DNA from 2 places in the Mesorhizobium sp. M0715 genome. Region 1 is predicted to be linked to the other one. Evidence: predicted binding sites of a transcription regulator. Region 1 holds the regulator's gene; the other holds the start of a gene.
What was found. The regulator LexA, encoded in region 1, represses DNA repair genes until DNA is damaged. The targets are predictions, from matches to a motif close to TGTTCNNNNTGTGTTCNG.
Positions count from the first base shown of each region.

Region 2: NKI21_RS28590 (YifB family Mg chelatase-like AAA ATPase) is a predicted target of LexA. The motif match lies at 12,404-12,421, and genes of this name have one in related genera.

Region 1 is NZ_JAMYPL010000008.1:153,690-169,855, forward strand. Features, by position in the region: gene NKI21_RS12720 (phosphatidate cytidylyltransferase) at 1-350, shown strand, start outside; gene rseP (RIP metalloprotease RseP) at 455-1,597, shown strand; gene bamA (outer membrane protein assembly factor BamA) at 1,815-4,181, shown strand; gene lpxD (UDP-3-O-(3-hydroxymyristoyl)glucosamine N-acyltransferase) at 4,257-5,315, shown strand; gene fabZ (3-hydroxyacyl-ACP dehydratase FabZ) at 5,308-5,775, shown strand; gene lpxA (acyl-ACP--UDP-N-acetylglucosamine O-acyltransferase) at 5,789-6,622, shown strand; gene NKI21_RS12750 (LpxI family protein) at 6,594-7,511, shown strand; gene lpxB (lipid-A-disaccharide synthase) at 7,504-8,682, shown strand; gene gltA (citrate synthase) at 8,751-10,079, opposite strand; gene gltX (glutamate--tRNA ligase) at 10,265-11,689, opposite strand; gene NKI21_RS12770 (ComEC/Rec2 family competence protein) at 11,792-14,242, shown strand; gene lexA (transcriptional repressor LexA) at 14,236-14,976, opposite strand; gene kynU (kynureninase) at 15,389-16,166, opposite strand, start outside.
Region 2 is NZ_JAMYPL010000033.1:18,111-34,276, reverse strand. Features, by position in the region: gene NKI21_RS28635 (BTAD domain-containing putative transcriptional regulator) at 1-741, opposite strand, end outside; gene NKI21_RS28630 (PLP-dependent cysteine synthase family protein) at 996-2,084, shown strand; gene NKI21_RS28625 (pyridoxal phosphate-dependent decarboxylase family protein) at 2,097-3,584, shown strand; gene NKI21_RS28620 (hypothetical protein) at 3,634-3,990, shown strand; gene NKI21_RS28615 (hypothetical protein) at 4,115-4,486, shown strand; gene NKI21_RS28610 (CDGSH iron-sulfur domain-containing protein) at 4,602-5,228, shown strand; gene NKI21_RS28605 (hydantoinase/oxoprolinase N-terminal domain-containing protein) at 5,537-7,579, shown strand; gene NKI21_RS28600 (malate synthase G) at 7,678-9,846, shown strand; gene NKI21_RS28595 (DnaJ domain-containing protein) at 9,964-10,503, opposite strand; gene NKI21_RS28590 (YifB family Mg chelatase-like AAA ATPase) at 10,779-12,311, opposite strand; gene NKI21_RS28585 (NAD(P)H-dependent oxidoreductase) at 12,555-13,145, opposite strand; gene gshB (glutathione synthase) at 13,380-14,324, opposite strand; gene NKI21_RS28575 (putative bifunctional diguanylate cyclase/phosphodiesterase) at 14,555-15,904, shown strand; gene NKI21_RS28570 (SDR family NAD(P)-dependent oxidoreductase) at 16,070-16,166, shown strand, end outside.

The DNA of each region.
Region 1 (16,166 bases):
CGAAACTGGCGCCGGCGATCTCGCCCGGCAAGACGCGCAGCGGCGCACTCGGCGGCGCTGTCGGCGGCGTCGTCGCCGGGCTGGTCCTCGCCGCAGCTGCCGGTGTCGGCAATCTGGTATTGCTCGGCTTGGTCGCGCTCGTGCTGTCGATTGTCTCGCAGGCAGGCGACCTGTTCGAATCCTGGATCAAGCGCCGCCATGGCCGCAAGGATTCGGGGGCGCTCATCCCGGGCCATGGCGGCGTCATGGATCGTGTCGACGGGCTTGTCGCAGCGGCATTCGCCCTATACGTCATCGGCTGGATTTCGGCGAACGCCGATCATCCGGCGCAGGGTCTGTTTCCCGTTTGAGCGATGTCATTTCAGGGTCCTATGCGCGGTGCGCCTTGGATTCGCCCGGATTGGTGTCACAGTCACGGCGCAGTCTGCGCCGTGGAAGAATTTGAGGGTTTGTCTTGAACGAGATTCTTCACGCGCTTTTCAGCACAGAAGGCTTTGTCCTGGGCACGCTGGTGCCATTCCTCTTCGTGCTGACAGTGGTCGTGTTCGTCCATGAAATGGGCCATTACCTTGTCGGGCGCTGGTGCGGCATCGGTGTCAGGGCCTTCTCGATCGGCTTCGGCCCGGAACTTTTCGGCTTCAACGACAGCCACGGCACGCGCTGGAAACTGTGTGCGATACCGCTTGGCGGCTATGTCAAATTCGTCGGCGACATGAACGCCACATCGAGCCAGCCCACGTCGGAAGAAATTGAAACGCTGACCGAGGAAGAGCGCAAGGTCGCCTTCCACACGCAGCCGATCTGGAAGCGCGCGGCAACGGTGGTGGCCGGACCGTTGTTCAATTTCCTGCTGACGATCGTCGTCTTTTCCGTGCTGTTCACCGCCTATGGCCGCTATGTCGCCGAGCCCATGGTGGCCGAGGTGACCGCCGACAGCCCGGCGGCGAAGGCCGGCATTCTTCCCGGCGACCGATTCGTCAGCGTCGACGGCAACAAGGTCGAAACCTTTGGCGACGTTCAACGCCTGGTCTCGGGCCGTGCCGACGACGCAATCACCTTCGTCATGCTGCGCGACGGCCAGGAGGTCACTGTGACCGCGGCGCCGCGGCTGATGGAACAGGAAGACGCGCTCGGCAACAAGGTCAAGGTCGCCGTGATCGGTGTCGTCAATAACAAGGAACTCGGCCAGCCGAGGCTCATCACCTACACGCCGGTCGGAGCGGTCGCGGCGGCGGTCGAGGAAACCGGTCACGTCATCCAGCGCACCGGCCAGTTCCTGCAGCGCTTTGTTGTCGGGCGCGAAGACAAATGTCAGCTGGGCGGTCCGGTGAAGATAGCCGACATGGCGGGCAGGGCTGCGAAACTGGGATTCGAATGGCTCGTGCAGCTGGTTGCACTGCTATCCGTTGGCATCGGAATTCTGAACCTTTTGCCGATTCCCCCCCTCGACGGCGGTCACCTCTTGTTCTACGGGGTGGAGGCTGTCATTCGCCGTCCGGTGTCGGAACGGATGATGGAAATGGCCTATCGGGCCGGGTTGCTTCTGGTGCTGTGCTTCATGGGGTTCGTTTTTTGGAACGATCTGTTTGGGTGCTGAAATCATGAAGAAATTTGGCTTCTGCATGGACGATGTTGAGACGCCGTTTACCATGCAAGGGGATATGAGTGACGCGAAAGCCACGCCGCAGGGTTAAGTAAATACAAATTAACCAGAAGCCTTGCGTGTAGGGAAAATCCGGTTAATACGGTAGGGGAAATTACCGCACGTCCGGTTTTCTCGCCGTGGGGACTACGAGAAAAGGTTATTAAGCCCGATGAAGGCAGCATCCAAGTTTCTAAGCGCCGCGTCCGCGGTGACCCTGTCCGCGGCCATGGTCGTGCCAGGCGCGCTCGCAGTGCAGTTCGTTGCCACATCGGCGGCTGAAGCCGCTGTCGTCAGCAGAGTCGAAGTGAGCGGCAATCAGCGTATCGACGCTGAGACCATCCGCAATTACATCACCATCAAGCCGGGCAAGGCTTTCTCCAGTTCCGATATCGACGGTGCGGTCAAGGCGCTCTTCGGCACAGGCCTGTTTTCGGACGTGCAGATCAACCAGGTCGGCTCGACGCTGGTGGTCAAGGTTGCCGAGTACCAGGTTGTCAACCAGGTGCTGTTCCAGAACAACAAGAAGCTCAAGGACAATGCGCTTGCGGCGGCCGTGCAGCTGAAGCCGCGCGGAACGTTCTCGCAGGCGACGCTCGATGCCGACGTGGAATCGGTCAAGGCTGCATACAGGCGCATTGGTCGCGACGATGTGACCGTGACCACGCAGGTCATGCAGCTTGGCGACAATCGCGTAAATGTTGTCTTCAACATCGCTGAAGGCGATCGCACGCAGATCGCGGCGATCAATTTCGTCGGCAATAGCGCCTATTCCAGCCGCCGCCTGTCGGATATCATCAACACCAAGCGTTCGTCCTGGGTTTCCTTCATCCTGCGCGACGACGTCTATGACGACGACAAGCTGCGCGCCGACCAGGAGCTGCTGCGTCGCTTTTACTACAATCATGGGTATGCCGACTTCCAGGTCGTGTCCGCTGTCGGTGAACTCGACAGTGCGACGAACAAGTACACGGTCACCATCACCGTCCAGGAAGGCGACCGCTACACGTTCGGTGACGTCAGCGTCGAGAGCTCGATCCCTGAAGTCGACGGCAAGTCGCTGGAATCGGTGATCGAGACCCACAAGGGTGACGTCTACAACGCCAAGAACGTAGAGGATTCCATCATCGCGCTGACCGAGAAGGTGGCCGGTTCCGGCTATGCCTTCGCGCAGGTCACGCCGCGCGGCGACCGCAATTTCGAGAACCACACCATTTCGGTTGTCTATACGATCGACCAGGGCACCAAGGCCTATATCGAACGCATCGAGATCCGCGGCAACGATCGCACGCGTGACTATGTCATTCGCCGTGAGTTCGACGTCAGCGAAGGCGATGCCTTCAACCAGGTGCTCATCCAGCGCGCGAAGAAGCGTTTGGAAAACTTGAATTACTTTGAGAAAGTCGACATCTCGACCGTGCCGGGCTCGCAGCCTGACCAGGTCGTTCTGGTGGTCGATGTGGTCGAGAAATCGACCGGCGAGTTCTCGGTAGGCGCTGGTTATTCGACCGGTGGCGACACGGCCGGTCCGTCGGTCGAAGGCTCGGTGACCGAGCGCAACTTCCTCGGTCGTGGCCAGTTCATCAAGCTGTCGGCGGGCGGCGGCAAGAATTCACGCGACTACAGCCTGTCCTTCACCGAGCCTTATTTCCTCGGACGGCGCATCGCTGCCGGTTTCGACATCTTCAAGCAGACCAGGGAATACGACAACTACGAAAGCGACACTGTGGGCGCGACGGTGCGCTTCGGTCTGCCGATCACCGACAGCATCTCGACCCAGTTGGCGTACAACATCTCGCAAGAAAAGTATAAGCTGGAAGACGATTGCGTGACCGGCGGCGTTTACGATCCGGCGAAGTGTGACGTTTCCACGGCTATCCTGGATGGCATCGAACAAAGCCCTTGGATCAAGTCGTCGGTCAGCCTCGGGCTGGTCTACAACACCATCGACGATATGAAGAGCCCGCACGAGGGTATCTACGCCACCACGACGGTAGAAGTCGCAGGCCTCGGCGGTGATGCCAAGTTCGTGAAGGTCACGGGGCGCGGCAGCATCTACCAGACGTTGTCGGAGCAGTACGACCTAGTCGGGCTCATTTCAGGTGGCGCTGGCCATGTTGAAGGATACGGCAGCGATGGTCTGCGGATCTTCGATCAATTCCAGAGCACCGATCGCATGATCCGTGGCTTTGCCTATGGCGGCATCGGTCCTGTCGATATTGCTACGGGCGACCATCTCGGCGGCACGACCTATTTCAATGCGTCCGCAGAAGCTCAGTTTCCGTTGCCGGTCGTACCGGAAAGCTTCGGCTTGCGTGGCGCTGTCTTCGCGGATGCGGCAACGCTCTATGGAAGCAAGGTCGACACCGCTGGCGTCACCCAGGACTCGGTCGGCATGAAGTTGCGTGCCTCGGTCGGCCTCGGCCTGATGTGGGCGTCGCCGTTCGGTCCGATCCGTATCGACTATGCGATCCCGGTCAAGAAGGAAGCGCGCGACGACGTGCAGGAATTCAACTTCGGCATATCGACCCGCTTCTGATCGGCGGCCAACGATGCTCCCGGGTCTTCAGGGTCCGGGAGAAATGTTCCGACCTAGCTGGATATAGCTTCTGGAATGACCGATCCGGTGTTCTTCGCGCCATCACGCCGGTATACGGCGGGCGAAGTCGCGAATCTGACCGGCTCGGTGCTCGTCGATTCCGGCCACTCAGATATTTCGATCGAAGCACTCGCGCCAGCCAGCGAGGGCGGCGAGAATGCGCTCGTCTTTGTCGACGGCAAGCGCAATTCCGCGCTGATGCCGTCGCTGCGGGCAGCCGCGGTCCTGTGCCCGGCGGAATTTGCCGGCAAGGCGCCGGCCGGCGTTGCCGTTCTGGTTCATCCGCGTCCGCAACAGGCCTTCGCGTTTGTCGGGCGTCTGCTGTTTCCGAGGGCGGCGACACCAGGGCCGATGACCAGTGAAACCGGCGTCTCGCCGCACGCTCATGTCGATGCGACCGCGCATGTCGAAGCCGGTGCCGTCATCGAGGCCGGCGCGGTCATCGGGCCAGGCGCTTCGATCGGCAGCGGTACCGTCATCGCCCCAAATGCGGTCATCGGACAATCCTGCCAGATCGGCCGCGACGGCTATGTCGGTCCAGGCGCGAGCGTCCAGTATGCCTTGATCGGCAATCGCGTCATCATTCATGGCGGTGCCAGGATAGGCCAAGATGGTTTTGGGTTCGTCGGCGGGGCCAAGGGGCCCGAGCGCGTGCCGCAGATCGGTCGTGTCGTTATCCAGGACGACGTCGAGATCGGCTCCAACACCACCGTCGATCGCGGCGCCATGTCCGATACGGTCATCGGCCAGGGCACCAAGATCGACAATCTCGTGCAGATCGCCCATAACGTCCGCATCGGCCGCAATTGCATAATAGCCGGGCTTTCGGGTATTTCGGGTTCTGTGATCGTGGGTGACAATGTCACCATGGGCGGCGGCGTCGGGCTTGCGGATCACCTGACCATAGGGACAGGGGCCAAGCTTGCCGCCAGAAGTGGATTTATGAGCAATGTCCCTGCAGGCGAGATCTGGGGCGGCTATCCGGCACAGCCGATGGCGGAAGCCATGCGGGAGATAGCCATGCTGCGCAAGCTCGCCAGGACCCGCAAACAGGGCGAGGGAGGCAATGGCTGACATGATCGCGTCGACGACGCTGGAAGCGGTCGACATCATGGGGCTGATGAAGCTCCTGCCGCACCGCTATCCGTTCCTGATGATCGATCGTATCGTCGACATCGATGGCGACGAATCCGCCATCGGCATCAAGAACGTGACCATAAACGAGCCGCATTTTCAGGGCCATTTCCCTGAGCAGCCGGTCATGCCGGGTGTGCTCATCGTCGAGGCGATGGCGCAGACGGCCGGCGCCATCTGTATCCGCAGCCTGGGCACCGAAAAGCCGTCGCTGGTCTATTTCCTGACCATCGACAACGCCAAATTCCGCAAACCGGTCGTTCCCGGCGACCAGTTGAAGATCTATGTCAAGAAAATCAAGAAACGCGGCAACCTGCTCAAATTCGCTTGTGAAGCCATGGTCGACGGCGCCAAGGCGGCCGAGGCCGAGATTTCAGCCATGATGGTCACCAGCGACTGACGATCGAGTGCTTATGAAAATCAGAACATCCATTCATGCTTCCTCCATTGTCGAGGAAGGCGCCCAAATCGGCCAAGGCGCGCGCATCGGGCCGTTCTGCCATGTCGGGGCCGATGTGGTGATCGGCGACGACGTCGAACTGGTCAGTCATGTCTCGGTGATGGGCGCGACGTCGATCGGCGCCTCGACCAAGGTCTACCCGATGGCGACATTGGGCGCGCCGCCGCAAAACACCAAGCACAAGGGCGGCCGAACCACCTTGGTCATCGGCAGGAACTGCACGATCCGCGAAGGCGTGACCATGCATCTCGGTACGGATTCCAGCCGCGGCGAGACCACGGTCGGCGACAATGGCAATTTCCTTGCCTACGCCCATATCGCCCATGATTGCGTCGTCGGCAACAATGCGACGTTCGCCAATGGCGCAACGCTGGGCGGCCACTGCGAGGTCGGTAACAATGTCTATATCGGCGGCCTGACCGCAGTGCATCAGTTCGTCCGCATCGGCGACAACGCCTTTCTGGGCGGTTGCTCCGCGATCGTCGGCGATGTCATCCCCTTTGCCATCGCGGTCGGTAACCGCGCCAGCCTGCGCGGTCTCAACATCATCGGCCTCAAGCGCTCCGGTCTGCCGAGGTCCGAAATCCTTGTGCTGCGCAAGGCTTACAGGATGATCTTCGATCGTTCCCGCACCGTTGGCGAGAACATCGAATTCGCCAAGGCGGAGTTCGTGTCGTCGCCGACCGCCATGAAGATCATCGATTTCATTACCAGTCGCGGCAAGCGGCACTATGCTGTGCCGTCGCTCAAGGGCGGCGATGGCGACGATGTCGATGACGAAGACTGAGACAGCGGCAGCGCGTCTTGATCTTCCGCCGGGCTCCAGGGTCGGCATCATTGCCGGCGGCGGCAGTCTGCCGGTCGAAGTCGCGGCCGGTTCGGCTGAACAAGGTTATCCGCCCTTCGTCATCCTGATGGAAGGCGAAGTCGACCGCATCGCGGAACTCTCCCGATACGATCACGAAAACCTCGCTCTGGAAGGTATAGGCTCGCTCGTCCCATTGCTGCGGCGGCACCGGATCACCCATCTGGTGCTTGCAGGCGAGATCAAGCGCCGGCCGCGATTGCTTGCGCTGCGCCCCAGTCTCAGCCTGCTCGCGGTGATTCCTTTGGTCGTCATGGCGCTCGCGCGTGGCGATGATGGTCTTCTAAAGATCTTGGCACGGGGCCTCGAAGCGCGTGGAATAAAGGTCGTTGGCGCCCACGAAGTAGTGCCGAATCTTGTCGCCGCCGAAGGCGTGCTGACCAAGGCCGAACCGCGAAAATTGGACTGGCGTGATATTGAGGCGGGCCTTGCGGCAGCAAAGGCCATCGGGGCGCTGGATGTCGGCCAGGCGGCGATCGCGGTTGGCGGCCGGGCAATCGCGCTGGAAGGCATCGAAGGAACAGCCGGCCTGCTTGATCGTGCGAAGCTGCTGCGCGGCCACGGCCGTATTGCGGGCAAGACCCGCGGCGTCCTCGTCAAGTGCGCCAAGCCTGGTCAGGAACTGCGCGCCGATCTTCCATCCATCGGTCCGCAGACGGTCGAGGCAGCGCACGCGGCCGGGCTCGCCGGCATTGCCGTCGAGGCGGGACGCTCGCTGATCCTCGAAGGTCCTGGAACCATCGCACGCGCCAATGCACTCGGCCTGTTCGTCCTTGGCCTGCCTGTCGCCACGGAGCCGCGCAATGGCTGACAGGGCATTGAAGATCGCGATCGTTGCCGGAGAGGAGTCCGGCGACCTGCTCGGCGCCGACATAGTACGCTCGCTCAGGCAGGCGGCCGGGCGCGAGGTGCAACTCGTCGGCCTCGGCGGCCGTCATTTGCAGGCGCTGGGACTGGTCTCGCCATTCGATGCCGGTGAGATCGCCCTCATGGGGTTCAGTGCCGTCCTGCGCGACCTGCCGCGCCTGATACGGCGGATCAGCCAACTGGCCAAGACCGTTGCCGACGAAAAGCCGGACTGCCTTGTCACCATCGACAGTCCGGACTTTTCGTTGCGCGTCGCCAAAAAGGTGCGTGCGGCCAACCCGTCGATTCCAATCATCCACTATGTCTGCCCGAGCGTATGGGCGTGGCGGCCGGGCAGGGCGGTGGCGATGAAGCCCTATGTCGACCACATCCTCTGCATCCTGCCTTTCGAGGTCAAGGAGCTCGATCGGCTCGGCGGGCCACCGGGCACTTATGTCGGGCATCGCCTGACCCACGATGCGGGCTTGCTGGCCGCAGCCAAGGCGCAGGAGCTGCCGCGCGACCTTTCTCCTGATCGCGTCAAGACCCTGCTCGTCCTGCCCGGTTCGCGGCGTGGCGAGGTACGGCGGCTGCTCGACCCGTTCGGCGAGACGGTGTCGATTCTGCGTGCGCGTGGCCACCGCCTACGGCTGCTGCTGCCGACCGTTCCGCATGTCGCCGACCTCGTCAAATCCTCCGTCAACCGCTGGGATGAAAAGCCTGAGATCATCGTCGATCCCCAACGCAAATGGCAGGCTTTCGGCAAAGCCGATGCGGCGCTGATCGCGTCCGGGACGGTATCGCTGGAACTGGCGCTGGCCGGCGTGCCGATGATTTCCTGCTACAGGCTCGACCCGGTCGCGCGCGTCTTGGCGCCGTACCTCGTTTCCGTCTGGTCGGCGCTGCTGCCCAATCTGATATCGGATCGAGCGCTTATTCCGGAATTCTACGACGGCTACATCAAGCCGAACAATCTGGCCCGGCAATTGGAAGCCCTGTTCGCCGACAGCGGCATGCGCGCCTGGCAGAAGAATGGATTTGCAGAGATCACGCGGCGCATGGCGACGGATAGACCGTCCGGCGAGATCGCCGCGCAGGTGGTGATGCGGTATATCAAGAGAGGGAATAGTCAGTAGGGAGTAGGGAAGTTGACCGTGCCTACTGCCTACTGCCCAATCCCCAATCCCCAATCCCTACTCCCAATTCACCGCTTGGCGATCGGCACGTAGTCACGCTCGGGTGCGCCGGTATAGAGCTGACGCGGGCGGCCGATCTTCTGGCGCGGATCCTCGATCATCTCTTTCCACTGGGCGATCCAGCCGACGGTGCGGGCGACCGCGAACAGCACGGTGAACATGGTGGTGGGAAAGCCCAGCGCCTTCAGCGTGATGCCGGAATAGAAGTCGACATTCGGGTAGAGCTTCTTCTCGATGAAATAGGAATCGGTCAGCGCGATCTTTTCCAGCTCCATGGCGATGTCGAGCAGCGGATCGTCCTTGATGCCGAGCTCGCCCAGAACCTCATGTGCCGTCTTCTGCATGATCTTGGCGCGCGGATCGTAGTTCTTGTAGACGCGGTGGCCAAAGCCCATCAAGCGGAACGGGTCGTCCTTGTCCTTGGCGCGGGCGATGAATTCGGGGATATGATCGACATGGCCGATCTCGCCAAGCATGTTGAGCGCCGCTTCATTGGCGCCGCCATGCGCCGGTCCCCACAGGCAGGCTATACCGGCGGCGATGCACGCAAACGGGTTGGCGCCCGACGAGCCGGCGAGACGAACGGTCGAGGTCGAGGCGTTCTGCTCGTGGTCGGCGTGCAAAATGAAGATGCGCTCCATGGCGCGCGCCAGCACCGGGTTGATCTTGTATTCCTCGCACGGCACGGCAAAGCACATGTGCAGGAAGTTGGCGGCGAAGTTGAGCTCGTTCTTCGGGTAAATGAACGGCTGGCCGATGTGGTATTTGTAGGCCATCGCCGCGATCGTCGGCATCTTGGCGATCAGCCGCATGGAGGCAACCATGCGCTGGTAGGGGTCGGAGATGTCGGTGGAGTCGTGGTAGAAGGCCGACAGCGCGCCGACCACGCCGCACATCACCGCCATCGGATGCGCGTCGCGGCGGAAGCCGGTGAAAAAGCGCGACATCTGCTCATGCACCATGGTGTGGCGCGTCACGCGATAGTCGAAGTCGTCCTTCTGCGCCTTGGTCGGCAATTCACCGTAGAGCAGGAGATAGCAGACCTCGAGGAAATCGCCATGTTCGGCCAACTGGTCGATCGGATAGCCGCGGTGCAGGAGGATGCCGGCGTCGCCGTCGATGAAGGTGATTTCGGACTCGCAGCTTGCCGTCGAGGTGAAGCCGGGATCGTAAGTGAAGGCGCCGGTGGTTGAGTAGAGCGAGGCGATGTCGATGACATCAGGCCCGACTGAACCACTTCGCACCTTGAATTCATGGGTCTTGCCGGCGAATGCAAGCGTTGCCGTGGCCTCCTGGGTCTTGCCGCCCAAATCCATTTTTTTCGCAGCTTCGGTCATTGCAAACTCCTTCTTGTTTCCTCATGCCGGCAAAGGCAAAATTCTGCAGAGCGACACGTCGAAAATCACCGCAATGCGCGTATTCGCCACCGCATTTCAGGAGGTGCGTGCCAGATTGGGCCAAGGCCTAATGTTGCACTGCGAAACCCGCCTTTCAATGCCAATCTTCTTGGGCCAGTTTGCTCCTAATCGATTTGATCTGAGATGCGCGCCAGGCTTTCCTCGCGGCCGAGCACGGCGAGCACATCGAACACGCCCGGCGAGGTGCTTTTACCGGTCAACGCAGCGCGCAAAGGCTGGGCCACCGCGCCGAGCTTGTGACTGCCGCCCGCTGCCACCTCGCGGATCGCCGCCTCCGCCGAGGCGGCTGTCCAGTCACTCGCAAGCCCGTTCAAAGCTTCGTGAGCACTGCGCAGGATCTTGCGGGCATCGTCGGTAAGCAGAAGGGCCGCCTTGTCGTCGATCGGCAGGGGGCGCGTGGCGAACAGGAAGGCCGCGCCATCGACGAGCTCGACCAGTGTCTTGGCGCGCTCCTTCAGGCCCGGAAGCGCTGCCAGCAACTGCGCCTTGGTGCTGTCGTTCAGGCGCGCGGCGATCGCCGGGCCACCTTCGAGATGGGGCAGGGTGGCGATGAAGATATCGAACAGCTCGGCATCGCTCATGCGGCGCATATGCGCGCCGTTGATCGCTTCCAGTTTGGCGAAGTCGAAGCGCGCCGCGCCCTTGTTGACGTCGCCGATATCGAACCACGAGATCATATCCTTGATCGACATGATCTCGTCGTCGCCATGGCTCCAGCCGAGGCGCGCCAGGTAGTTGAGCAGCGCCTCCGGCAGGTAGCCCATGGCGCGATAGGCCTCGACGCCAAGCGCGCCGTGCCGCTTCGACAGCTTGGCGCCATCGGCGCCGTGGATCAGCGGGATATGCGACATGGACGGCACGTCCCAGCCCATGGCGTTGTAGATGACGGTCTGGCGGGCGGCATTGGTCAGATGATCATCGCCGCGAATGATGTGGGTGACGGCCATGTCATGATCGTCGACGACGACGGCATGCATGTAAGTGGGATTGCCGTCCGAACGCAGGATGATGAAGTCGTCGAGATCCTTGTTGGGAAAGCGCACGTCGCCCTGGACACGGTCATGAACGATGGTCTCGCCTTCGGTCGGCGCCTTGATGCGGATGGCGCCCTTGGCGCCTGCGGGCGCCTCTGAGGGGTCGCGGTCGCGCCAGCGGCCGTCATAGCGGGGCGGCAGCCCCTTGGCTCTGGCAGCCTCGCGCATGGCCTCCAGTTCGGCTGGCGTGGCATAGCAATAATAGGCCATGCCCATGCGCACGAGCTCCTCAGCCACCTCGCGGTGGCGCGGCGCACGCTCGAACTGTGACACCGGCTCGCCGTCCCAGCTCAGGCCAAGCCAGGAAAGCCCGTCGAGGATGGCAGCCGTCGCGGCTTCATTGGAGCGTTCACGGTCGGTGTCTTCGATGCGCAGCAGCATCGTGCCGCCAGTGTGCTTTGCATACAGCCAGTTGAACAGCGCCGTGCGCGCGCCGCCTATGTGCAGATAGCCGGTGGGCGAGGGGGCAAAACGGGTGACGACCTTGTCGGACATGGAACTCTCGGAAACCATCTGAAGCGGGGTGCGGTTGCGCGGACTTTCGCGCGCCCGGCGTTCATGTAGCATAGGGTGTCGAGGGCGCAAGGGGCAGACCCGATGGCTGGACGAGGCTGGGGCTCGGATCAGGGCGAGGACGCTGCCATCGGCGTCAGCGAACGGTCCCTCTTTGCGCCTCTGCCATTGCCGTCGCCCCTCCTGCCGGATCCCGGCCAAGCGCCGTTACAAGCGGATGTCGCCGCCTCTGTTCCTGTTGCCGAAACCGGCAGGATCGTTCGCGTGCGCCGGCAAATCAGCCTGACATCACTGCCTCGCCTGCGCCACAGCGTGAACACGGCGGCGAGCCTGGAACTCGACCGGGGCGTGGCCTTCCTGCTGGTGCCGGTCTGCCTGGCGATCGGAGCGATCGGCTATTTTTCGCTGGCGGCGGAGCCTGACTTTGCGAGACCTGTCGCGGTTGTCATTCTGACGGGGATCTGTGCGCTGGTCTCGCGTTCATGGCCGAAGACCCATCTGTGTTTCATGGCGGCACTTTTGTGCGCCCTAGGACTGCTTGCTGCCAAGGTCGAGACGTGGCGTGCGGGCACACAAATGTTGGGCTCGGAAATTTCGACGCAAGTCACCGGCCGCGTCGTCTCGCTCGACCGGATGGAAACCGGCCGTATCCGGCTGACCATCGACGTGACATCGACCGCAAGACCGAAACTGCGCTATGCGCCGGAACGGGTGCGGCTTTCGGCACGCAAGATCCCGGCTGACGTGACCGCCGGCTCCCTCATCACCGGATATGCCAAGCTCTTGCCGCCGACCGGGCCGGTGCGGCCGGACAGCTATGACTTCTCCTTCGACAGCTACTTTGCCGGCATCGGTGGCAGCGGGTTCTTTCTCGGCAATCCAAAGCTTGTCGTCAACGATGACGGCGACATGCCGCTGCCGGCCCGAATTTCCTCTAGCGTGGAAAATGCCCGTGAAGGCATCGCCGACCATATCAGGGCGAGCGTCGGCGGCGCCGAAGGCGAGATCGCCGCGGCGCTGATCGTCGGCGTGCGCGCCGGCATTCCCGATGACATCAATGAGGCGATGCGACGTACCGGCATCTACCACATCATCTCCATTTCGGGACTGCACATGGCTCTGGTCGCAGGCACCATCATGGGTTTGCTGCGCGGCGCCTTCGCCTTGTTTCCCGACTTTTCCGCGCGTCGCCCGGTCAAGAAGTATGCCGCCGCCGCCGCACTGTTCTCGATCGCGGCCTATCTCATCATCTCGGGAGTCGTCGTTGCCGCCGAGCGCAGCTTCATCATGCTGGCGGTGATGCTGATTGCCGTGCTGTTCGATCGAGCAGCACTCACCATGCGCAATCTGGCGATCTCGGCGATCGCCGTCATCGTGGTGTCGCCGCATGAGGTGGTCGGCCCGAGTTTTCAGATGTCGTTCGCCGCGACCGCGGCTCTGGTCGGCGCCTATGCCGGCTGGGCGGATCACCGCGCGGGAAAAGCAAGACCGCCGCCGCCAAAGCGATCCGTGCCCGGTTTCCTGACGCGAAAATTCCTGCTGGCGGCAACCGGCCTTGCCATGACCTCGATCATCGCGGGAAGCGCGACGACGCTGTTTGCCATCTGGCATTTTCAGCGTGTCTCGCCGCTCAGCCTGTTTGCCAATCTCGCGGTAATGCCGATCGTCACCGTCGTCATGTTCCTGGCCGTCGCCAGCGCGCTGTTGATGCCTTTCGGATTGGATTGGCCGGCTCTCTACCTGATGGGTAAGGGCCTGACGATGATGATCGCCATATCAGGCTGGATCTCCGAGCGTTCGCCTGTCGATGGGGTCGGGCTGATTTCGCAGCAGTCGGTCCTGTTGGTGGCAATTGCCCTGGTCATCGCGACAATGGCGACAACTTGGCTGCGGCTCGCTGCTCTGCCATTCGCGCTGGCAGGCTTGCTGACCGTCTCGGATACGCGCACGCCGGATGTGCTAATCTCGGAAGACGCCCGGCTGGTGGCGTTGCCGATCGGTGGCGGCGAGCTTGCCGTCAGCCGGGAACGGCCGAACGAATTCACCGTCGACAACTGGAAACGCGCCCTGACATCAGAAACCATCGTCGTGCCGGAGGTGTTCGACAACAGCGATGGGCAATTCGATGTCGCGGATGCCGTTGATCTGCCGCTGGGATCGCCGTTCTATTGCTCCTCAGGCGTTTGCGTGGCCAGGCACATGTCCGGTGCGATCATTGCCTATGTCGAGGACCGCAAGGACGCCTGGAAAGCCTGCGGCTTCGCCGAGCTGATCGTCATCAATGACGCCACCGCGTATGACGCCTGTCACAATCCGCTGGTTCTCGTCATCACCAAGCGGCAACTGGCTCGCAAAGGCAGTGCCGCGGTCTTCTTCGATCGCCAATCGGCGACCACGCCGGCGACGATCAGCTTCGCGGTGGACAGCCCATATCGGCCCTGGCACACGCAACGCAAATACTCTCGTGAGGCAAGGGGGCTGGCACCCTTCAAGAAACCGGAGAAGCCAGCGGCCAACCCACAGCCGCCTCAGTAGCGGCGGATCAGGCCGACGAGCTTGCCTTGCACCTTGACCCTGTCCGGGCCGAAAATACGGGTTTCATAGGCCGGATTGGCGGCTTCGAGAGCAATCGAAGCGCCCTTGCGGCGGAACCGCTTCAGCGTCGCTTCCTCTTCATCGACCAGCGCCACGATGATCTCGCCGGGGCTCGCCGTGTCGGCATTGCGGATGATGACGGTGTCGCCGTCGAAGATACCGGCCTCGATCATCGAGTCTCCCTTGACCTCCAGCGCATAGTGGGCGCCGCCCATGATCATGTCCGGCGGCACCGAGATCGAATGCGTCTGATGCTGGATGGCATCGATCGGCACACCGGCAGCGATACGGCCCATGACCGGGATCGACACGGCGGAGACCGCATCGTCATCATTGCCGGGCGAGGGCATCCGCGAAGGCGCCGGCTTGATCTGCCGGCCAAGGGCGCCACCCTGACCGAGACTGCCCTGGATGACGCTTGGCGAAAACTTCTTTGCCGCGTTGAGACCGGGCGCGATCGAGTCCGGCAATCGCAGCACTTCCAGCGCGCGTGCCCGGTTGGGCAACCGGCGAATAAAGCCGCGCTCCTCAAGTGCGGTGATCAGCCGATGAATCCCGGATTTGGAGGCAAGGTCAAGCGCCTCCTTCATCTCGTCGAAGGATGGCGGAATGCCGCTCTCCTTCAGGCGTTCATGGATGAACATCAGCAGTTCATGTTGCTTGCGCGTCAGCATGGCGGCCCCCAGGTTACCTGAAACCAGAATCGAAAAACAAACCCAGAACAAACCCTATCTGTTCCAGTTGTGTTCTGCAACCGTTTAAAGTTTAATGAATTTGTTAAGGCTGCTGAAATTATTTGGCGCTTGCCAGCGGGTCGCGATCAACAGGCGCTAGGCACGGCGATGCGCCTGCTCACATTGAAATTATTATGGTTAATGACCTGTGGCTCATCCTCGACCCAAGGCTTGGCATTATTAGTCTATCGACCTCCACAAAGGACGATATCAATCTTCGGGACGTTCGTTTGCCGTGAACGAAACGGAGCCAAAACGCCAACGTCTGTTGGCATTTGTGGCTGGAAATTCAGCCCTCCGTCATCTGCCAAGGCAGTGAGGGCGGCGGCGGTGGATCGCGGGGATCGTTGCGTCAGGTAACGGCTTCCTTGACCGCGAAACGGCGGTCCTTCCATGCGCCCGTGCGCAGAATATCCTCCAGCACCTCAACCGCCAGCCACACATCCTTGTAGCCGACATAGAGCGGCGTGAAGCCGAAACGGATGGTCGATGGCGCACGAAAATCACCGATGACGCCGCGCTCGATCAGCGCCCGCATGATTTGATAGCCGTGATCGTGAAGGAACGACACCTGGCTGCCGCGCCTGGTCGCGTCGCGGGTGGTCTCCAGCGTGAGACCGTAGGCGCCGCACCTGGCTTCGACGAGCTGGATGAACAGTTCTGTCAACGCGACACTCTTCTTTCGCAATGCCGCCATGTCGACGTCATTCCAGATGGCAAGCGCGCCTCTGAGCGCCCGCATCGACAGGATCGGCTGAGTGCCGCACAAAAAGCGGCGGATGCCGGTGCCGGCAACATAACCCCGTTCGAAGGCAAAGGGCCGCGCATGGCCCCACCAGCCGCTGAGCGGCTGGCTGATATCGCCGTGGTGGCGCTGCGCGGCATAGATGAAGGCCGGTGCGCCCGGACCGCCGTTGAGGTACTTGTAGGTGCAGCCGATGGCGAAATCGGCATTTGCGTGATCGAGCTCGACGGGCAGGGCGCCGGCGGTGTGGCAAAGATCCCAGACGATCAGCGCTCCGGCCGCATGAGCTTTGCGCGTCAGCGCCGCCATGTCGCGCAGTTCACCCGATTTGTAATTGACGTGATTGACCAGCACCACCGCGACGTTTTCGTCGATCAGCTCTTCG
Region 2 (16,166 bases), on a different contig from region 1:
CCGAAGCGAGATGCCCGACTGTCGGTCACGGATCGCCCGCCAGGCCGCGCGAAGCGGTGCGAAATCCAGTTCTTCCGATTTGAACAACTGTTCTGCCGCCGCCAGATGCTCTTCAGCCGCGCCGATCTCGCCGCGTCCGGCCAGACCTGCCAAAAGTGCCGCATGTGCACGCCGGTCGAACGGCGCCAGTTCCACCCATGTGTCGAGATGGGCGATCGCCTCGTCGCTGTCTGCCGCCAGGCTGCCGACGAGTTGCTCCAGCACGGCGACGTGGCACGAGTGGAAGCGGCGGCGCTGCGCGGTCAGCCAGCTGTTGAAATGCGGGCTGCGCTCGAGCTCCAGCCCATCGAGGAAATCGCCGGCAAACAGTCTGGCCAGCGCCCGCAAGCGCTCGACATCAAGGGTGCCGAGCCCTTGCGTGGCGGCCTGGCTCACCTCCAGCGCATCGACCAGGCAATCGCTCAGATCGAGTGCGACCGTGTCGCCCTGTGTCGCGACCCGGTGTCGGCCCACCGCGTCGAGCGTGCTCCGCAGCTTGCTCAGGCACCAGCGCAGTTCGCCCCTTGGGTCGTTCGGCACATCCCACAACAACTCGCACAGGCGACTGCGGCCGACCGGATGCGGCGCCAGCGCCAGATAGGCGAGCAACGCGCGCAGCTTGCGTGACGCGGGGAGGGCTACCGGAGCGCCGTCGTGGGAGATCATCAGCGGCCCGAGCAGGCGCACCGACAGGTCCGGCATGTCGCCGTCCAGCCTCGATCGGTTGGATTCCACGTGCGTTTCCACGCCTGCTCCCACGCTGGCCTGTCGGCCTCTCCTGTATCACCAAACACGACACGGCGCATCCGGCAGCGGATTTCAGCGCCGGCTACAGCCATTGCCGCTGTGCGGCATGTCAGTCCTAGCGCGGCAAGGTCACCAAACCTCGCCGCCCAACCCGCTGGCTTGTAACCGGCCCGTGAAGACAAAACACGATGACAATCAGGGAGACCAAGATGTTGCAGCAGCAGAAGATCAGAACCACGGCCGGGCGCGGCCGCCTGTTCGACAGCATTCTCGACACCGTCGGCGACACGCCGGTGGTTCGCATCAACAATCTCGGACCGTCCCACGCGACGATCTACGTCAAAGCCGAGTATTTCAATCCCGGCGCCTCGGTGAAGGACCGGCTGGCGCTCAACATCATCGAGGAGGGCGAGCGCAGCGGTGCGCTGAAGCCGGGCCAGACGGTGGTCGAGGCGACCAGCGGCAACACCGGCATCGGCCTCGCCATGGTCTGCGCGCAAAAGGACTATCCGCTGGTCGTCACCATGGCCGACAGTTTTTCGGTCGAGCGCCGCAAGCTGATGCGCATGCTGGGCGCCAAGGTGGTGCTGACGCCGCGCGCCGAAAAAGGTTTCGGCATGTACAAGAAGGCGGTGGAACTGGCCGAGGCCAATGGCTGGTTCCTTGCCCGCCAGTTTGAAACAGCGGCCAACGCCGCCATCCACGAGGCAACGACGGCGCGCGAGATCGTCAATGATTTCGCCGGCTCGCGGCTCGATTGCTTCGTCACCGGCTATGGCACCGGCGGCACGGTGGTCGGCGTGGCGCGCGTGCTGCGCCGCGAGCGTCCGGAAACCCGCATCGTGCTCTCCGAGCCGGCCAACGCGCAGCTCATCGGCAGCGGCAAGGTGCAGCAGCGCGGCACCGATGGTGCCCCGGCCGCCAGCCATCCAGCCTTCGAGCCGCACCCGATCCAGGGCTGGACGCCGGATTTCATCCCCAACGTGCTGCAGGAGGCGATCGACACCAGCCTCTATGACGAGGTGATGCCGATCGCCGGGCCCGAGGGCATCAAATGGGCCAGAGAATTGGCGCGGAAAGAGGGCATCTTCACCGGCATTTCCGGCGGCGCCACCTTCGCCGTGGCGCGGCAGGTCGCGGAGAAGGCGCCGGCCGGCGCGGTGATCCTGTGCATGCTGCCCGACACCGGCGAGCGCTACATGTCGACACCGCTGTTCGACGGCATCGAGGCCGAGATGGATGCCGACGAGACTGCCCTGTCGCGCTCGACGCCCGGCTGTCAGTTTCCCGCGGCTTGACGGAGATCCGTCATGGACGCCATGCAAGAAAACCCCGGCCTGGTGGCCGAGGAAACGCTCGATCCCCTGGACTGGGCCGATGTGCAGGCCCTGTCGCACCGGGTCATCGACGATGCGGTCGATTATCTCCGCGATGTGCGCGACCGCCCGGTCTGGCGGGAGATGCCGGCCGATGTGAGAGAGGCCTTCTCGGCGCCGCTGCCGCGCTCCCCGGCGCCGCTGGATGCTGTCTATGCCGAGGTGTCCCGCACGGTGATGTCCTATCCGATGGGCAATATCCATCCGCGCTTCTGGTCCTGGTATATGGGGTCGAGCAACTTCACCGGCGCGCTCGGCGATTTCCTGGCGGCTATCCAGGGCTCGAACCTCGGCGGCGGCAACCACGCCGCCGGGCTGATGGACAGCCAGGTGGTGAACTGGTGCAAGGAGATGCTGGGCTTTCCAGCTTCTGCCGGCGGCACGCTGGTCAGCGGCGGCTCGATGGCCAACATCATAGGGCTGACCGTGGCGCGCAACGTCAAGGCCGGCATCGACGTGCGTGAGCACGGTGTCGCCGCCATCGAAAAGCCGCTGCGCTTCTACGGCTCGGAGCAGATCCACTCGTGCCACCGCAAGGCGATGGAGGCACTCGGCCTCGGCAACCGGGCACTGCGCCGCATACCGACCGATGCCGGGCTGCGCATCGATATCGCTGCCTTGCGTGCGGCGATCACCGAGGACCGCAGGGCAGGGTTCAAACCGGCCTGCGTCATCGGTACGGCCGGCACGGTCAACACCGGGGCGATCGACGATTTGCAGGCGCTTGCGAAGCTGGCACATGAGGAAGACCTCTGGTTCCATGTCGACGGCTGCATCGGCGCGCTGATCGCGATTGCGCCTGAAAATGCCCATCGCGTCGCCGGCATCGAACGGGCGGATTCGGTCGCGCTCGATCCCCACAAATGGCTGCACGCGCCGTTCGAAGTCGGCTGCGCCCTGGTCAGGGATGCCGCCGCGCATCGCGGGGCCTTCGCTGTGACGCCGGAATATCTGGAATCGACGCCGCGCGGCCTCGCTTCCGGCGAATGGTTGCACGACTACGGCCTGCAGACGTCGCGCGGTTTTCGCGCGCTGAAGGTGTGGATGGCGCTGAAGCAGCATGGCGTCGAAAAATTCGGCCGCCTGATCGACCAGAACATTGCCCAGGCCGTTTATCTTGCCGGCTTGATCGAGGCCGCGCCGCGGTTGCAGCTGGCGGCATCGCCGACCGTCAACATCGTCTGCTTCCGCTATCAGCCCGGTCTGACAGGCGAGGCTCTGAAGGCGCTCAACATGGAGATCATGCTGCGGTTGCAGGAACAGGGTATTGCGGCACTGTCCGACACTACGGTGCATGGCGAGCATTGGCTGCGGGTGGCGATCACCAACCACCGCACACGGCGCGAGGATCTCGATCTTCTGGTGCGGGAAACAGTGCGACTGGGGCGCGAGATCGCAACGCAGGGTTCCGCGCCTTCCTAGTTACGGGCAGGCATGCGATTCTGCCGCGATGATTCGGGAGATCCAGGCCGTGACGCTGTTTCGTATGGTTGCACTGGCAGCGCTGGTCTTCACCGCCTCGGCGCAGGCCGCCGACATGGCCTTCTTCGTCAAGAACCTGCGCAAGGAATCTGTCGCGGTCGAGCTGTTCAGCCGCGATCGTGAGACGGTCTGGCCGGGCAATGACAAGGTGTTCCTGATCGAACCCGAGTCGCAGAAATCCGTGCCGCTGTCCTGCAATCAGGGCGAACATATCTGCTATGGCGCCTGGGTTGACGGCAATGACAGCCTCTCGGCCGGCGTCGGGCCGGACAATGACCAGCCCTGCGACACTTGCTGCTTCATCTGCGTGGAACACTCGACCGAGACGATCGATCTGGTGCCGTAGAGCGCGGAAGTTTCGTTGGACCCAAATTAAGTCGGGGATCGGCCCGTCCGGTCCACTTCCGCGGTTCAGCGCTGCATGCAATGGTCGCCCTGCGGCCGGGTGGGCCGCTTATTCGGGGGTTATCATGTTTCATGCCTATGCGCGCCGCATGCTGGCCGCGCTGTCCTTCGTCATGCTGGTTGCGTCGGCGGCGCTAGCCGACGATGTCACCTTCGCCATCAAGAACAGCCACCCGAACGCCATGCGCGTCGAGCTCTACAGCCAGGATCGCGACTATGTCTGGCCGGGCGAGGACAAGGACTATTTCCTCGACGACGGCGAGACCAAGCAGCTGCCGATATCCTGCAACGCGGGCGAAGCGATCTGCTACGGCGCCTGGGTCGATGGCGACGAGGGCACCTATTGGGGCGTCGGTCCCGGCAACACGGAAAAATGCGAGGATTGCTGCTACACCTGCAACGGCGGCGAGACCGAGGAGATCGAACTGGTCCCCTGACCGGTTTGCCAGCTTGACGGTCTTCGGACCGGAAGCCATAGCCTGTGCAAATACCCAGCGCGCGACGCCTCGACCTGTTCAGACGCGACGCGCTTCAGGCAAAAGGAGCTCAGCTATGGCCGGCATGGTCGAAAGCGACAAGATCGACGTCGGGTTTTCCGGCAAGCGCTGCATCCATTCGCGCAACTGCGTGCTCGGCGATCCGCATGTCTTCGTGCCCAACGCGCCGGGCCAATGGATCCATCCCGAGGCGGCCAGCGTCGAGAAGATCGTTGCCATCGCCGAAAGCTGCCCCTCGGGCGCCATCACCTATGTCCGGAAGGATGGCGGGCCGCAGGAGCAATCGCCGGTGGTCAACACGGTGCGGCTGCGGGAAAACGGCCCGCTGGCGGTACACGCCGAGATCGTGCTCGACGGCGAGACTTCTTATCGTGCCACGCTTTGCCGCTGCGGCGCTTCGGAAAACAAGCCGTTTTGCGACGGCAGCCACAACAAGTCCGGTTTTGCCGCCACCGGCGAGCCGCCGCTGAAGGACACGCCGGCGCTCGAAGCGAGGAATGGTCCGCTGAAAGTGACGCCGACCACCAATGGCCCGCTCAAGCTCGAGGGCAATCTCGAGATCGTCACCGGAACCGGCCATACGGTCGACCGTACCCAACGCGCCTTCCTCTGCCGCTGCGGCCATTCCGCCAACAAGCCGTTCTGCGATGGCACGCACAAGAAGGTGGGGTTTGTGGGGTAGCTGTTTTGGCCGGCGGGACAGCACCCCCCTCTGTCCTGCCGGACATCTCCCCCGCAAGGGGGGAGATTGGCAGTTTCCGCCGGCGGCGCCCTTTTCGGCATTGAAGATGGCGAAAGCGGGGATGACATCCGATCTCCCCCCTTGCGGGGGAGATGCCTGGCAGGGCAGAGGGGGGTGCTGTCCCGCCGACCTCGCTTGTTCACCACCACCAACCTACCTACCGTGGCCCAGCGCTCGCGGCTTTATCGTCCGCTCCGTATCGGCTAAGGGCAGGGACAAATAAATTGCCACCCGGACCGCCGCCAAAAATGACAGCCAAGACCAAGCCAAAGCCGCTGTTCCTCGGGATCGACACCGGCGGCACCTATACCGACGCCGTGTTGTGGTCTGAGACGGAAGGCCCGCAAGAGGGGCCGAACAAAGGCAAGGTGCTGGCCAAGGCCAAGGCGTTGACCACCAGGCATGATCTTGCCGTCGGCATTTCCGGCGCCGTCGACGCGGTGCTGCAGAAAGCCGGAACCGATCCGGCTGATATCAAACTGGTGTCGATGTCGACGACGCTTGCCACCAACGCGCTTGTCGAGGGCCAGGGCGGCCGCGTCGCGCTGGTGATGATCGGCTTTTCCTTGGGCGATCTCGCCCGCGACGGGCTCAAGGCCGCGCTCGGCACCGATCCGGTGGTTTTTTGTCCGGGCGGCCACGACGTCCATGGCAATGCAGCCAAGCTCGATCTGTCTGGACTGGAAGCGGCGTTGCCGGAACTCGGCGCCTCGGTGTCCGGCTTTGCCGTCTGCGCCTATTTTGCCACCCGCAATCCGGCGCACGAGATCGCCGCTCGCGAGTTGATCCGCGAAAAGACAGGCCTGCCGGTCACATCGAGCCACGAGCTGTCGGCCAAGCTCGGCGGCCCGCGCCGGGCGCTGACCACTTTGCTCAACGCCAGGCTGATCTCGATGATCGACCGGCTGGTGGCGGCAACCGAAGGCTTTCTCCAGGCGCGCAACATTGCAGCCCCGCTGATGGTGGTGCGCGGCGACGGTGCGCTGGTTTCGGCAGCGTTTGCCCGCCAGCGGCCGATCGAGACCATCCTGTCCGGCCCGGCCGCCAGCCTGGTCGGCGCCCGCCACATGACCGGGCTCGACAATGCCATGGTGTCCGATATCGGCGGCACCACCACCGACGTCGCCGTGCTCGATGGCGGCCGTCCCAGGCTCGACCCGGAAGGCGCCACCGTCGGCGGCTTCCGCACCATGGTCGAGGCCGTCGCCATGCGCACCTTCGGCCTCGGCGGCGATTCCGAAGTGGCGCTGGAAGATGGCGCGCTCAACCCGAAGATCCTGCTCGGGCCGCGCCGCCTGGTGCCGTTGGCGCTGGCCGGCATGGCGCACGGTACAGCTGTCACCTCCGAACTCGAACGCCAGCTGCGGGCGCCCAATCCCGGCCGCATGGACGGCCGCTTCGCGGTGCGCACCGGCGTGCCGGACCGGCTCGCCGCCGGCCTGACCGGCGCCGAAGCCAGGCTCTACGAGCTGATCGGTGCCGTGCCGCTCGCCGTCGACAGGCTTTTGAGTTCCAACGCGCAGAACGCGACGCTGAACCGGCTGGTGTCGCGCGGGCTGGTGCATGTCGCCGGCTTCACCCCGTCGGACGCCGCCCATGTGCTGGGCAAGCAGGCGAACTGGGATCCCATCGCCGCGCGCCTCGGCGCCGAACTGTTCGCCCGCAAGCGTGACGGCCGTGGCCAGAACATCGCCGCTTCGCCGGAAGCGATTTCGGAACGGGTGCTGGTGACGCTGACGCGCTGGTCGGCCGAATATATCCTCGAGACCGCCTTTGCCGAGGATGGGCTCGATGGCGCGTCGACGGTGGCGCACGCCCTGGTGCAGCGCGCGGTCGACGCGCATCCCGGCATCGCCCGCCTGAGCGTTGCGCTCGACCGCCCGGTCATCGGCCTCGGCGCCTCGGCGCCGCTGCACTATGTCGGGCTGCCGCCGCTGATCGGCAATGACTGCGTGGTGCCCAGGGATACCGATGTCGCCAACGCGCTCGGCGCCGTCGTCGGCCAGGTCAGGGTATCGGCCGAGGCGCGGGTCAGCCAGCCCATGGAAGGGCTGTTTCGTCTCGCCTCGGGCGAGACCGTGCGCGATTTCCTCGACGAGGCGACGGCGATCGCGGCGGCCGAGGCCGATGTCCGCGCCATCGTCGCGGAGCGCGCCAGGGATGCCGGCACCGACAGCGCCGAGATCGACGTCGCCACCGAATTCCGGGTCTCGACCGTCGAAGCCCAGCGCATGTTCATCGAGGCGCATGTCGTGGCCGTGGCCTCGGGAAGGCCGCGCATTGCGGTTTGAGCGGGGCGGCGAAATACGCCACCTTCACCCTAAGCTGAATTGACCCGGCAAACCTGACATGCCAAAGGCCCGCAAAGCCTTTCATCTGGAGTAGCCTGATGACCGACCGCATCGAGATCGCCGGATTGCGGATTGCCCGCGAGCTGCATGAGTTCGTGGCCAGGGAAGCGCTGCCGGGCACGGAGATCGAAGCGGACGCCTTCTGGAACGGTTTTTCGGCCATCATCCATGATTTGGCGCCGAAGAACCGGGCGCTGCTGGCAGCGCGTGACGCCATCCAGGAACAGGTAGATGGCTGGTATCGCGATCACGGCGCGCCGGTCGACATGGAGGCCTACAAGGGCTTCCTGAAAGAGATCGGCTATATCGTTCTGGAGGGCCCGCCCTTCAGCGTGTCGACCGACAATGTCGACCCCGAAATCGCTGATGTTGCCGGACCGCAGCTGGTCGTGCCGGTGATGAATGCGCGCTATGCGCTCAACGCCGCCAATGCGCGCTGGGGTTCGCTCTACGATGCGCTCTACGGCACCGATGCCATCCCCGAAACGGATGGCGCCGAAAAGGGCAAAGCCTTCAATCCGGCGCGCGGCGCCAAGGTCGTTGCCTGGACGAAGACCTTCCTCGACGAGGCTGCCCCGCTCACCTCGGGCAAATGGGCCGGGGTCAACGGTCTGTCATTGGCGCAAGGCGCCCTGCGGCTAAGCGCCGGCGCCGGCTCGACGACGCTGGCCGACCCCAGGCAATTCGTCGGCTATCGTGGCGATGCCGCCAATCCCGATACCGTGCTGCTTGTGCGCAACGGCCTGCACATCGAGATCGTGATCGACCGCAACAACCAGATCGGCCGCACCGATCCGGCTGGCATCGCCGATGTCATCCTGGAATCGGCGCTGACCACCATCCAGGACTGCGAGGATTCGGTCGCGGCGGTGGATGCGCCAGACAAGGTCGTCGTCTACCGCAACTGGCTCGGCCTGATGAAGGGCGATCTGACGGAAGAGATCACCAAGGGCGGCAAGAGTTTTGTCCGCAAGCTCAACCCTGACCGCTCCTACACCGCGCCCGCCGGCGGCACGCTGACCGTGCCCGGCCGCTCGCTGATGCTGGTCAGGAATGTCGGCCACCTCATGACCAATCCGGCGATACTGGATCGCGACGGCAACGAGGTTCCGGAAGGCATCATGGATGCGGCGATGACGGCGCTGATCGCGCTGCACGATGTAGGGCCGAACGGCCGCCGCGCCAATTCCCGCGCCGGCTCGATGTATGTCGTGAAACCCAAGATGCATGGGCCGGAGGAGGTCGCTTTCGCCGTCGAGATATTCGACCGCGTCGAGGCCCTGCTCGGCATGACTGAGAATACCATCAAGATGGGCATCATGGACGAGGAGCGGCGCACCACCGTCAACCTCAAGGAGGCGATCCGCGCCGCAAAAGAGCGTGTCGTGTTCATCAACACCGGCTTCCTCGACCGCACCGGCGACGAGATCCATACCTCGATGGAAGCCGGCCCGATGATCCGCAAGGGCGACATGAAGCAGGCCGCCTGGATTTCCGCCTACGAGGCGTGGAATGTCGACACCGGGCTGGAATGCGGCTTGGCCGGCCACGCCCAGATCGGCAAGGGCATGTGGGCGATGCCGGATTTGATGGCGGCAATGCTGGAACAGAAGATCGCCCACCCCAAGGCGGGCGCCAACACCGCCTGGGTGCCGTCGCCGACGGCGGCGACGCTGCATGCCACGCACTACCACAAGGTCGATGTCCATGCCGTGCAGGCCGCACTCAAGAACCGGCCCAAGGCAAAGCTCGACGACATCCTGTCGGTGCCGGTCGCGGTGCGGCCGAACTGGTCGCCTGAAGACATCCAGAAGGAACTCGACAACAACGCGCAGGGCATTCTTGGCTATGTCGTGCGCTGGATCGACCAAGGCGTCGGCTGCTCGAAAGTGCCTGACATCAACGATGTCGGCCTGATGGAAGACCGCGCCACGCTGCGTATTTCCTCACAGCATATCGCCAACTGGCTGCACCACGGCGTGTGCAGCGAGGACCAGGTGATGGCGACGATGAAGCGCATGGCTGACATCGTCGACCGCCAGAACGAGGGCGACCCGCTTTACCAGCCGATGGCGGCCGACTTTGACAAGTCGATAGCCTTCCTCGCCGCCTGCGACCTGGTCTTCAAGGGCCGCGTCCAGCCCAACGGCTACACCGAGCCGGTGCTGCACGCGCGGCGGCTGGAACTGAAGGCGCAGCAAGCCTGAGGCAACGGATCGGTTTTGTCGTATTTCGCTCGACGGTGGTGAAATCGCCAGCGGCGTTGAAGGCGCGTCCGCGACTGGTGCGGCGGATGCTATTTGCTTCCGGCCACAGACAAGGCGTCAGGAAGCCGTATGGTCCAGGAGCCGGATGGTGGGATCGCGACGGTGTTCGGAGTTGACCCTATCGACGCCTTCCACCGTAATCGCGATCGTCCCGTTTTCCACTCTTGCTATCCAGCCCTTCGCTTTCAGATACCAGAGATGAAATTCGAGATGCTCTCGCGGACAGCCTGACAAGCGTTCGAGCTCCACATCTCCGATCCCGGGATTGCTGACGTCGTGCCGGCGCTTCGCGTAAAGCAGCGACAGCAGCCTGGCCTGGATCACGACATCCCGCTCGACGCCCTTGGTGCTGCTGGCTTCCTCAGTCAGCTCGCGGCGAAGGCCGGCATGGTCCTTGTACGCGATGTCGTATTGAGCGCGTTTGACCGGATCCTTGAGCGTATTGTGGGCTTCCACGATTTCACTGAAGCGGGCTTCATCGCCGGTTTCGCGATTGTCGGGATGATAGCGCATCGCAAAATAGCGAAATATGCGCTCCAGCGTTTCCGAGTTGGCGTTCGGGCTAACTTCCAAAACTTCGTAATAGTCAATGAACATAGCGGGCTCCCCGACCACACCATATTCGCATTGTCTAAATAAGGAATGTCAATGCGGAGGCCAAGACCTTGGTCCGACGCCGATGACATCCACGCTTCTGGAAGAGGAAGAAAATGGCCGGCGCCCCCTCGGTGGGGGCCGTTGGGTGGTGAGGACGCCGGCCAAGCGGACATTCAGGTCCGCCGCACCGTGGAGATGATCGATTCGCGGAGGCCGGGTTATGGCGTGATCGCGGAAGGCAATGTGGGAGGTCGGTTTGTCGGGCGGCGAGTGACCTACGCCGCCTGCGCCATCCGCTCCGAGCTCATGCGGTAGGAGATCGCTTCGGCCAGGTGGATTCGGCCGACGGTTTCGCTGGCGTCGAGATCGGCGAGTGTCCGTGCCACCTTCAGCACGCGGTGATAGGCGCGCGCCGAAAAGGCGAGCTTTTCGCTGGCGTCCTTGAGCAGCGACAGGCCGGCGGCGTCCGGCATGGCGATCTCCTCGATGACCGAGGGCGCGCAATGCGCGTTGGTGGTGGCGCGGGTGGCGCCGAGCCGCTCGAAACGTTCGCGCTGGATGGTGCGGGCGCGTGCCACACGCAGCGCCACATCGGCACTTTTCTCCGCCCGGTCGGGCCGGATCAAGTCGCTGGCCGACACCGCGGGCACTTCGATCCTGAGATCGATGCGGTCGAGCAGCGGACCCGAAATGCGCGCCTGATAGTCGGTGCGGCAACGCTCGCCGCGCAGGCAGCGATAGCCCGGCTCGCCGGCCATGCCGCAACGGCACGGGTTCATCGCCGCCACCAATTGGATACGCGCCGGATAGGTGACGCGATGGTTGGCCCGCGCGATCATGCAGTCGCCGGTCTCCAGCGGCTGGCGCAGCGCATCGAGCGTCTGCGGCGTGAACTCGGGAAACTCGTCGAGGAACAGCACGCCGTGGTGGGCAAGCGACACCTCACCCGGCCGTGCGCGGATGCCGCCGCCGACCATCGCCGCCATCGAGGCCGAATGATGCGGGGCACGGAACGGCCGCCGGTCGGTCAGCTTGCCTTCGCCGAGCTCTCCCGCCACCGAGGCGATCATCGAGACTTCGAGCAATTCCTTCGGCGCCAGCGGCGGCAGGATCGACGGCAGCCGCTGCGCCAGCATCGATTTGCCGGATCCAGGCGGTCCGATCATAAGCAGATTATGACCGCCGGCCGCCGCCACCTCCAGCGCCCGCTTGGCGGTCTCCTGGCCCTTGATGTCGGCGAGGTCAGGCAGATCCAGCGCCGCGGCGTGCATACCGGCCTCGGGGCGCGACAGCACCTGCGTGCCACGAAAATGATTGGCGATGGCAATCAGGCTGCGCGGTGCCAGAATGTCGATATCCTTTCCAGCCCAGGCCGCTTCCGGCCCGCATGCGAACGGGCAGATCAGGCCCTTGCCCTCGGCATTGGCGGCGATCGCCGCCGGCAAGGAGCCGGCGACCGCGGCAATCGTGCCGTCGAGTGACAATTCTCCAAGCACGACATAGCCGGCCAGCATGTCGCCCGGAATGGCGCCCAGCGCGGCCATTAGGCCGAGTGCGATCGGCAGGTCGTAGTGGCTGCCTTCCTTCGGCAGGTCGGCCGGCGCCAGATTGACAGTCACCTTCTTCGACGGCATCGACAGGCCGGAAGCATGCAGTGCGGCCTGCACCCGCTCGCGGCTTTCGGCCACCGCCTTGTCGCCCAGGCCGACGATGTGCATGTTGACCTTGCCGGGCGCGATCATCACCTGCACGTCGACCGGCACGGCCTCGATGCCCTGGAAAGCGACCGTGCGAACCCGCGCCACCATTTTTTGTACCCCCGGACAGTAGTTCGCCCATGCCCTGGCGATCAGGGTGTGAGCGAAGTCAAAGAAGACAACCACAGATTTCGGAGTTAAGCAAGAACATTACGAGAACATATAGCTTCACCACGGTGAGGAATTCTGCCGGCAAGGAGCGCCGTCCATAAGCTAGGCTTTGATCGGAAGCTTGAGCGCCCGCTCCGTCAAAGGCTCGCTGGCATCAAAGATGACATACCCGAGCATAGATGGCTAGAATTTGTCGAACAGGCGCTCCACCTTGCGGGCGAACATTTCCCTCTGGTCATCAGAGATGTTTTCGACGGAATATCTCGTCAGGTAGAGGTGCCTCACGTTGCGGCCGCACATAGTCTTGAGACCGCGCAGCAGCACCTTCCTTCCCGGGTTTTGCATGTACAGTTCAGTATACCACCACGGCGACCCGCATGTGGTAACAACGCCCATCCGCCGGATGTTCAACAGCGCCGGCTTGATCACGCCACCGTCTGCCGGCAACTCGTAAGCCACCCCCGGTCGCCAAACTCGATCAAAATAACCCTTCAAGATTGCGGGCATGCCTGACCACCATGTCGGAAAGCAGAAAACGCATGCCTCCGCCCATCTCAACGCGTCGATGTAAACCTGCAAGTCGCTGGGTGCCTGGGCAGGGTCAAAGTGGCCATGTCTTTCTTCGGCATGCATCACAGGATCGAACTTCATCTGATGGAGATCGAAATCAACGACCTCGTCACCCCTGGCTTTGAGGGTCTGAACGACCCGTTTGTGGAGCGCCGCCTGGTAACTGTCGGCTAGTGGATGCGCGTAGACGACATTGATTTTCATGGCGCGGGCCTTCAGGCTTCGAATTACACGCACATATTAGCCGTCGCGCAACCAAGTGGAAACAGCAAGGTCAGTGGCGGGGAGGGAAGCCCATCGCCGGTGTCGATCCGCAGCGGGCTTATACAATCGCCTGATCAAATGAGGAACATTACAAGAATATGCAGCCGCGCCGGTCGCGGCTGGGTTGTGGCCGGTTGCAGAAACCGGAACATGGTTAAGACAAAGTGAAAACGGTTACATCCGCCGCTTGCCCTCGACCGCGTCCCAGAACAGGCTGGCGATGTCGGCGCCGCCGAAGCGCTTGACCTCGCGCACGCCGGTCGGCGAGGTCACGTTGATCTCGGTCATGTAGTCGCCGATGACGTCGATGCCGACCAGGATGAAGCCGCGCTCCTTCAGTGATGGACCGATGCGGGCGCAGATCTCGCGTTCGCGCGCCGTCAGTTCGGTCTTTTCGGCGCGGCCGCCGACATGCATGTTGGAGCGGGAATCATGCTCGGCCGGCACCCGGTTGATGGCGCCGACCGGCTCGCCGTCGATCAGGATGATGCGCTTGTCGCCCTTGCGCACGTCCTTGAGATAGCGCTGCACGATATAGGGTTCGCGGAACATCTGGCCGAACATTTCCAGCAGCGAGGCAAGGTTGCGGTCGGCCTCCAGCATGTGGAAGATACCGGCGCCGCCATTGCCGTACAGCGGCTTGATGATGATGTCGCCGAACTCCTTGCGGAAGGCGGCAACTTCGAGTGGATCCTTGGTGATCAGCGTGTCCGGCATCAGGTCGGCAAATTCGGTGACGAAGATCTTTTCGGGGCTGTTGCGCACCCAGGCCGGGTCGTTGACCACGAGCGTTTTCGGATGGATGCGCTCCAGGATGTGCGTGGTGGTGATGTAGTTCATGTCGAAGGGTGGATCCTGGCGCAGCAGCACGACATCCATCTCCGACAGATCGGTGCGCACCTTCTCGCCCAGCGAATAGTGGCTGCCCTTCTCGTCGCGCACCTGCATTTCCTCGATGCGGGCAAACACCTTGCCGTCGCGCAACGACAGCCGATCCGGCGTGTAGTGGAACAGCTCATGGCCACGCCGCTGCGCTTCCAGCGACAGCGCGAATGAGGTGTCGCCGGCGATCGACACGGTGGAGATGTGGTCCATCTGGACGGCGATTTTCAGCTTCATGGCGGGTCTCCGGCGGCTCGGATGGACGACTGTCTTGCCTGTACAGGCTCACTGCCCGTCTGCCAATCGCGACATTCCTAGGATTGGCATCCGACACCCGAATGCGCTGCTTTCATCGATCCTTCGAAACAGTCGCGGTTGCCCGTGGAAAATCGATCTCGCGATACGTTTCCTAAAGGGTTTGCTGCCAGTCTGAAAATAAATTCCGACGTCAGAAAACAGGGACACCGATGCAAACTTCGTTTGGCACCGGTCAGGCAAACAGGGAGAGCACGGATCTGGCATTCACCGATCCGTTGACCGGGCTTGGCAACCATCGCCGCTTCTTCGACAAGGTCGATCGGCTGATCGCCGATCGTGCCGACGATCCCGCGCCCTTTACCGTCGGCATTCTCGACCTCGACGGCTTCAAGCCGATCAACGATCTGTTCGGCCACAAGGCCGGCGATGACATCCTGATCCAGGTCGCGATGCGGCTGCGCGCCTCGATGGACGGCCATTCCACGGTCTGCCGCATCGGCGCCGACGAATTCGCCTTTCTCTATCCCCTGGTGTTCAGCGAGGATGCAGCGGCCGAAAAGTCCCGCATGCTGATCGAGATCCTGTCGGCGCCCTATGATGTCGGCGAACGCACCGCCAGGCTTTCGGCCTCGGTCGGCTGCTCGCTGTTCTATTCGGGCGACGAGACCACCGAGATCCTCATCAACAAGGCCGAGACGGCGCTCTATCACGCCAAGCGTTCCGGCCGTGGCCGCGTCGTCGTCTACACCCGTGAGATGGAAGAAGCGGCCAAGCGCGTCACCCGCATCGAACAGGCGCTGCGCCGGGCTGTCTCGGCCGGCGAGGTGGAGCCGCATTTCCAGCCCATCGTCGACCTCAACACGCGCCGCACCATCGGCTTCGAGACGCTGGCGCGCTGGACGGATCGCGACCTGGGTTCCGTGCCGCCGACCGTCTTCATTCCCATCGCCGAGGAGCGTGGCATCATCGGCCCGTTGTCGCAGCTGGTGCTGCGCAAGGCGACCGAGGCCGCCAGAAGCTGGCCGAAGGATCTGTTCCTGTCCTTCAACCTGTCGCCCTCGCAGCTCGTCGACCAGAACACCGGCCTGCACATACTGGCGATCCTCGATCGCACCGGCTTCGATCCGCGGCGGCTGGAGATCGAGATAACCGAGACTGGCCTGATGAACGACCCGGCCTCGGCTGCGCAGATCGTCGAGGATCTGCGCCGCGTCGGCATCCGCGTCTCGCTCGACGATTTCGGCACCGGCCAGTCATCGCTCGGCCGCTTGCGCGAATTCCATTTCGACAAGCTCAAGATCGACCGCGCCTTCGTCTCCTCCATTCTCGACGACCGTCCCTCGGAGCACATCATCCGGGCTATTCTCGCAATGTGCGAGGGGCTCGGCATGGACGTCGTCGCCGAAGGCATCGAGCAGGAAGCGCAGGCCGACCGCCTCGTCCAGTTCGGCTGTGCCGGCGGGCAAGGCTATCTGTTCGGCAAGCCCGTCGATGCCGACGCCACGCTCGGCTATCTCCGTGATTCCTTCCGCGGCGCCCTGCGCGCCAAGGCGATCTGACCGGCGATCTCGAAGCGGTTTGCGATCCTGGTGACTTCACCTCGGGTGTCCAGCGCGGCGTATTGTCGTTTTGTCTGACATAAGCCCTGAAATCCGGCGGTTCGCCCTTGCCCGCGCGCCTTGCGTGGCTAGGATGCGCGCCGATCACGCTGGGAGACAGGAACGATGATGCCATCGGCGCATTTTGCCGACCTCGAAGGAGCCTCGGTGCTGATCACCGGCGGCGGCTCCGGAATAGGTGCTGCACTGACCGAGGGGTTTG